DNA from 2 places in the Streptomyces sp. NBC_01465 genome. Region 1 is predicted to be linked to the other one. Evidence: riboswitches for the same ligand, from Rfam matches in the RefSeq annotation. Region 1 holds a riboswitch; the other holds the start of a gene.

Region 1 (3,603 bases):
GGCCCCGCTGCCGGACTTCGACGGCAACCGTACGGTGCTGGGTGCCTGGGTCGTCGAGGACGAGGCGGCGGGGCTCGGCATCCGCGAATCGGCGGGGCCGGTCACGGACGAGTACGCCCGCTTCCTGCCCCACGTGATCCTCTAGGTCTCGGGCGTCTCAGTCGGCGAGCACGTCGCGCAGCTGGTCGAGACCCCAGTCCAGGTCCTCCTTGCTGATGACCAGCGGGGGTGCGATGCGGATGGTCGAGCCGTGGGTGTCCTTCACCAGGACCCCGCGGTCCATCAGCCGCTCGGAGATCTGCCGTCCGGTGCCCCGGCTCGGCGTGATGTCGATCCCGGCCCACAGGCCGCGCCCGCGGACCGCCTCGACCGCTCCGCCGCCGACCAGCAGGCCCAGTTCGTGGTGGAGGTGGTCGCCCAACTCCGTTGCGCGCTGCTGGTATTCACCGGAGCGGAGCATTGCGATGACCTCCAGCGCCACCGCGCAGGCGAGCGGGTTTCCGCCGAAGGTGGAGCCGTGTTCGCCGGGCCGGAAGACGCCGAGGACCTCGGCCGAGGAGACGACGGCCGACACCGGGACGACGCCGCCGCCCAGGGCCTTCCCCAGGACGTACATGTCGGGCACGACGTCCTCGTGCTCGCAGGCGAAGGTCTTCCCGGTCCGGCCGAGCCCCGACTGGATCTCGTCGGCGATGAACAGCACATTCCGCACCCGCGTCAGTTCCCGGACGAACGACAGATAGCCGGGCGGCGGCACCAGCACCCCCGCCTCGCCCTGGATCGGCTCCAGCAGCACGGCGACGGTGTTCTCGTCGACGGCCGCGTCCAGTGCGTCGACGTCCCCGTACGGGACGACCTGGAAGCCCGGGGTGTACGGACCGAAGTCCGCCCGCGCCTCCGGGTCCGTCGAGAAGCTGACGATCGTGGTCGTACGGCCGTGGAAGTTGTCGGCGGCGACCACGATCTTCGCCTGTCCGTCCGGCACGCCCTTGATCTTGTACCCCCACTTCCGGGCGGTCTTCACGGCCGTCTCGACCGCCTCCGCCCCGGTGTTCATCGGCAGCACCATCTCCATCCCGCAGAGCTCGGCGAGCTGCGTACAGAAGTCGGCGAACCGGTCGTGGTGGAACGCCCGGGAGGTCAGCGTCACTCTCTCCAGCTGCGCCTTGGCGGCGTCGATCAGACGGCGGTTGCCGTGGCCGAAGTTGAGCGCCGAGTATCCGGCGAGCATGTCGAGGTAGCGACGCCCCTCGACGTCGGTCATCCAGGCGCCGTCCGCCGAGGCGACGACGACGGGCAGCGGATGGTAGTTGTGCGCACTGTGGGTTTCCGCGGTGGCGATGGCGGCTGCGGTGTTCGACACGGGGTCTCCGTTTCGTACGGCTTCAAACGGCCTGCGGGCAGGGATGGCGCCCCCTGTCTATCGTCGCTCGCATGCCGCACGAGTGAACCCGCCCGTCCGACGCGCCCGCTAGTCTGTACGGCACGTGCGGCGACTGGCGAGCGGGGAATCGACCCCGAGGGAGCCGCACGCGGCCCGACGCACGAGGTGCCGCCCGCCTGGGCACCCCGGGAACGTGATCCTGACACCGACCCGGAGGACGCCATGAGCCTTCCCCTTTCGCACCCCTCTCTCTCCGCCACGGACCCCGAACTGGCCGCCCTCGTCGGCGCCGAGGAACAGCTCCAGTCCGAGACGCTGCGCCTGATCCCCAGCGAGAACTACGTCTCGCAGGCCGTCCTGGAGGCCTCCGGCACGGTCCTGCAGAACAAGTACAGCGAGGGCTACCCCGGCCGCCGCTACTACGAGGGCCAGCAGGTCATCGACCAGGTCGAGACTCTGGCCGTCGCCCGCGCCAAGGCCCTGTTCGGCGTCGAGCACGCCAACGTCCAGCCCTACTCGGGCTCCCCGGCCAACCTCGCCGTCTACCTCGCCTTCGCCGAGCCCGGCGACACCGTGATGGGCATGGCCCTCCCGATGGGCGGCCACCTCACCCACGGCTGGGGCGTCTCCGCCACCGGCAAGTGGTTCCGCGGTGTCCAGTACGGCGTCCGCGCCGACACGGGCCTCATCGACTTCGACGAGGTACGCGAACTCGCCCTCAAGGAACGCCCCAAGGTCATCTTCTGCGGCGGCACCGCCCTCCCTCGCACCATCGACTTCGCCGCGTTCGCGGAGATCGCCCGCGAGTCCGGCGCCGTGCTGGCCGCGGACGTCGCCCATATCGCCGGCCTGATCGCAGGCGGCGCCCACCCCTCTCCCGTCCCGCACGCGGACGTGATCTCCACGACCACCCACAAGACCCTGCGCGGCCCGCGCGGCGCGATGCTCTTCTCCCGCGAGGAACACGCCAAGGCCATCGACAAGGCGGTCTTCCCCGGCCTCCAGGGCGGCCCGCACAACCAGACCACCGCCGCCATCGCCGTCGCCCTGCACGAGGCGTCCCAGCCCTCCTTCCGCGACTACTCCCACGCCGTGGTCGCCAACGCCCGCGCCCTGGCCGACGAGTTGCTCGTACGCGGCTTCGACCTGGTCTCCGGCGGCACCGACAACCACCTGGTCCTGATCGACCTCACCCCCAAGGACGTCCCCGGCAAGGTGGCGGCGAAGGCCCTCGACCGGGCCGGGATCGTCGTCAACTACAACACCGTCCCCTACGACCAGCGGAAGCCCTTCGACCCCTCCGGCATCCGCATCGGCACCCCCTCCCTCACCTCCCGCGGTCTCACCACCGCGCACATGGCCGCCGTCGCCGACTGGATCGACCGCGGTGTCACCGCCGCCCGCACCGGTGACGAGGACCAGCTGGCCAAGATCCGTGCGGAGGTGGCGGACCTGATGGCCGCCTTCCCGGCCCCGGGCCTGCCGATCGACTGAGCGCCCGGCAGCTAGGCATCCAGGTCGATCAACTGGTGCTGCGGTTCCTCCGGTTGAGCCAGCTGCCGTCGTACGAGCACGGACGCGCCGTATCCGGCAGCGAGCCCGGGTATCAGCCACCACCAGCCGTCCGTCCCGCCCCGGTCAGGGTGGGCGGGCGGCCGGTCCGGGCCCAGCAGATGGTGCTTGGCCAGCAGGTCGAGCACCCCGGCCGGGACCTGGTGCCAGCGGATGTCGTCGTCGTCGACGTCCACCGAGAGGTCCGAGCGCACCCAGACCGTCGTGTCCGCGGGGTCGTCGGCCGCCATCACCTGGTCCTGTCCCTCGAACGCGGCGTCCCCGCCCGGCGGCCGCTCGGTCTGCGGCCAGCCGCCGACCCCGGACAGACCCCACACCACGGTCGCCCGCACCGTGGGCGAGAAGCCCTCCGGAAGGCGCTCCGTACGGGCGTACCGCGGCTGCATCATCCTCGACAGTGCGGCGAAATCGGGGTCCCTGGTCGTCAGCGTCAGCGGCCGGCCGCCGCCCTCGGGGACGACCAGGGCCAGATCCGGCGCTCGCTGGGCCGCCGTCGCCGCCCCCGGCGCGAACACCACAACTGCCGCACACACCAAGGCGGTCAGCGTCGCCGCCCTCATACGTCCCTCAGCTCCTGCCGGGTCCCGCCCCGAGGCCGCGCCAGCAGCCGTACGACGAAGGGGCGCAGCCCCAGCGCCAGCCCCGCC
Region 2 (3,603 bases), 4.2 Mb from region 1:
TCGTTCTGCCCCGGATAGCCGGGCTGGTGCGAGGTGCCGAAGAGCCCGACGTCCTGGGTGGCGGCCGCCGAGGGGATGTCGGCGGTGCCGATCGGGGTCCAGGTGGTGCCGTCGGTGGAGTAGGAGCCGGTGTAGGTGGTGCCGGTGCGCACCAGCTTCAGCCGGCTGGGGAGGACGGGCTTCCCGATGCCCGAGCCGTTCGCGGCGGCTCCGGAGTCGAGCTTCCCGTCGCCGTCGGCGTCCCACTGCATCGAGTAGCCGCGCTTGGCGCTCACGGTGACGGTCACGAAGCCGGGCGAGGTGCCGGCCGCGCCGATGTCGTTGCGCACCATGATCCCGGTCTTGGCGCCGGAGTTCTCGTAGCGCTGGCCGGTGACGCGCACCGTGGTGGTGGATCCGTCGTGCTCCGCGCCGGGCAGATAGACCGCCCCGTACTGGTTGGCGCTCCCGTACACGTCGGAGCCCGCCGCCCTGATGCCCAGTGCGTTGCCGGTCTGCGAGAAGTGTGCGGGCTCGGGCGTGGAGTCGACCGTACGGAACGCCGGGTCGACCGGCGCCTTGAGCAGCACGCTCGCATGCCCGTCGGCCGAACCTGCCGCTGCGCCATGGGACGTGACCCGGTAGGTGGCGGAGGAGTCGAGCTGCGCGGTCGGGAAGAGCTGGTTCAGTGCGGCGGGCGCAGTGATCCGGAAGGTGGTCCGTACGGTCCGGCCGGGCGCCACCGAGGAGAAGGTGTCCGCCGAGTCCGGCTCGACGGACCAGCCCTTCGGAGCCTTCAGACGCAGCCTGGCCTTGGTGATCGTTCCGATGCCCAGGTTGGTGAACTCAGCTGTGGCCGTGCCAGTTTGACGGGTCGTCAGTGCATCCGGAGCGGTGAGGTTCAACGCGGTCTGCGGCAGGAGCCTGCCGCCCTGGGCCGCCGGCCGCACCCGGAAGAGCGCCGAGCCGTGGGCGGGTACGGCGGCGGCGATCGCGCTGCCCGCCTCGCGGGCCACCTGGTGCGACCAGAGGTTGTCGAGCCGGTAGGAGTCGGCTGCGGGGAGGCCCGCGGCGGCCGGGTCGACCGAGACGGTCCGTGCGGTGGTGCCCGTGTTGAAGAGCCCGACGATCACATCGCCGTTGGTCTCCGTCTTGGTGAAGACCTGGGATGTTTCGGTCTTGCTCACCCTGGAGGCGTCGATGGCGTCCTGGTCGACGGCGATGACGTCGCGGTTGGTGAGCATCTTGAGGTCGCCCGCGTCGAGTTCGGTCAGATCGGTGCCGAGCAGCAGCGGCGAGGCGGCCAGCGCCAGCAGGCTCATCTGGGTCTGCCGCTCGTCGCGGGTCAGGCCCGTGTCGTCGCCGTTGCCCACCTCGAGGGAGTCGTAGTCGTTGAAGGCGCCCGGGCGACCGTACGGCTGCCAGTCGGCGACCTGGTCGAACCGGCTGGAGAACCTGCGCCAGCTGGTGAGCGGGGTGCTGGAGCCGTTGACCCCGCAGTAGCACTCGATGTCGCCGCCGGTGCGCCAGCTGTTGCTGGTGGCCTGCCAGGTCGAAACGTCCGCCATGGAGAGGGAGTTGGACAGCTCCAGGTGCATGGGGCGGCCGGTGGCGCCGATCGCCTCGTGCCAGGCCTTCATGTCGGGGCGGTTGTCGGCGGGGACGAGGCCGCCGCCGGGGCCGACGAAGTCCATCTTGATGTAGTCGACGCCCCAGGAGGCGAAGAGGTCCGCGTAGCCCTGGATGTACTCCTGCGCACCGGGCTTGCTGTAGTCGATCCGGTAGGCGTCGTTGTGGGTGTTGCCGGGCCGCGTCGGGTCGGCGATGTCCTGCAGGTGGTACGGGGTGCCCTGGATCGGCAGGTTCTCCTTGTACGCGTCGATCGGCACGCCAGGCGTGAGGTAGATGCCGAACTTGAGCCCCAGCCCGTGCAGATACGAGGCGAGCGCGGCGCCGCCGTGCGGGAACCGGGTGGTGTCCCAGGCCCACCGGCCGTAGGCGTCCAGGTGATCGGACCACCCGGCGTCGATGTTGATGTACGAGTAGCCGTACTTCTGGAGCTTGCTGTGGAGGGCGTCCGCTTCGGCGCGGATGCCGGCCTCGGTCAGGTCGCTGCCTTCGCGCAGGGCGCTCCAGCTGCTCCAGCCCATCGGAGGTGTGGGCGAGACCGTGGCCGGGGAGGCGGCGACATCGGTGGTCCGGGCGCCCGCCGGGGCCGGTGACATCCCTGCGGCCAGTCCGAGGGAGACGGCCATCGGGAGGAGGTATCTGATCCATCGCGTGCGCATACTGCGGCTCCTTGGCCTTGTTGAATGGCGTGGGCATGACACAGTCGAACCACAGACCGCTTGCGCGGGGGTTCGGCACCGGACCCATAATTCATCCGATGTATCGCCGGGATCAAGATGTCGGCGCCAACTAAAATCGCGGCCCCGGTAGACTCGTCGGCGGGCCGTGACTGGCGCTGAGGTGGAGTACCACCGGGGAGCGGACCCGACGGCTGCACGCCGCCTCCTGCCGCGCGCCTGGGCGATTCACCACGATCCCCAGGAGCCCCGTATGTCCCAGACCGCCCAGTCCACCGCCCGCCCCATGGACGGCACCGCGCTCGCCCGCACCACCGTCGAGGAAGCCGCCGCGTCCGCCGCCGAGATCCGCCGCCGCACCGGGGTGACGCCGTGTCTGGCGACGGTGCTGGTCGGCGAGGACCCGGCCTCGGTGACGTACGTGAAGATGAAGCAGAACCGGTGCGCGAAGGCCGGGATCGAGTCCCGTCACATCGCGCTTCCCGCGGACATCACGACCGAGCAACTCGTCGCCGCGGTCACCGAGTTGTCGAACGACCGCTCCGTGCACGGCATCCTGCTCCAGCACCCGGTCGGCCCCCACATCGACGAGCGCGCCGCCTTCGAGGCGATCGACCCGGCCAAGGACGTCGACGGGGTGACCATGCACTCCTTCGCCGCGATGGGCTTCGGCGAGCCCGGTTTCGTCTCCTGCACGCCCGGCGGGATCATGCGGCTCCTCGACGCGTACGACGTCGAGCTCAGCGGGAAGCACGCCGTGGTCGTGGGCCGCAGCGCCATCCTGGGCAAGCCCGCAGGGATGCTGCTGCTCGCGCGGGACGCGACGGTGACGTACTGCCACTCGCGGACCGTCGACCTGGCCGCGCACATCCGACAGGCCGATGTGCTCGTCGCCGCCGTCGGGAAGCCGGAGTTCATCTCCGGCGCGGACATCAAGCCGGGCGCCGTGGTGATCGACGCGGGGTACAACGCGGGCAACGTCGGGGACGTCCACTTCGCGAGCGCGGCCGAGCGGGCGAGCCTGATCACGCCCGTGCCGGGCGGCGTGGGCCCGATGACGATCGCCGTGCTGCTCGCGCAGACGGTCGAGGCGGCCGCGCGTCAGCTGGGGCTCGAAGGGGTGTGACGCCGTAGCGTGCATGCGGTGCCGACCGTACGAAATACGCTGCTTGCCCTGATCTGTACGGCTTCGCTGCTCGGCGCGGATCCCGCGCCGAGCAGCGCCGCATGCTCCTCACGCCAGGTGGCGTCCTGGACGCCCGACGCCCGGACCACCACCGCCTTCGCGAGGTACGGCAACAACAACACCCGCACGGAC

The links. A riboswitch is a leader RNA that binds a small molecule or an ion and turns the genes downstream of it on or off. The one in region 1 is predicted to bind ZMP and ZTP.
Region 2: it holds a riboswitch for ZMP and ZTP, as region 1 does, so the genes downstream of both, OG707_RS34565 (bifunctional 5,10-methylenetetrahydrofolate dehydrogenase/5,10-methenyltetrahydrofolate cyclohydrolase) here and glyA (serine hydroxymethyltransferase) in region 1, are expected to answer to the same signal.

Annotation. Positions count from the first base shown of each region.
Region 1 covers NZ_CP109467.1:3,203,238-3,206,840, reverse strand. Annotated here, with positions in the region: gene OG707_RS14975 (glutathionylspermidine synthase family protein) at 1-145, shown strand, start outside; gene rocD (ornithine--oxo-acid transaminase) at 158-1,363, opposite strand; ZMP/ZTP riboswitch at 1,483-1,573, shown strand; gene glyA (serine hydroxymethyltransferase) at 1,607-2,878, shown strand; gene OG707_RS14960 (hypothetical protein) at 2,890-3,516, opposite strand; gene OG707_RS14955 (hypothetical protein) at 3,513-3,603, opposite strand, start outside.
Region 2 covers NZ_CP109467.1:7,403,758-7,407,360, reverse strand. Annotated here, with positions in the region: gene OG707_RS34570 (NEW3 domain-containing protein) at 1-2,267, opposite strand, end outside; ZMP/ZTP riboswitch at 2,424-2,517, shown strand; gene OG707_RS34565 (bifunctional 5,10-methylenetetrahydrofolate dehydrogenase/5,10-methenyltetrahydrofolate cyclohydrolase) at 2,539-3,411, shown strand; gene OG707_RS34560 (DUF5005 domain-containing protein) at 3,430-3,603, shown strand, end outside.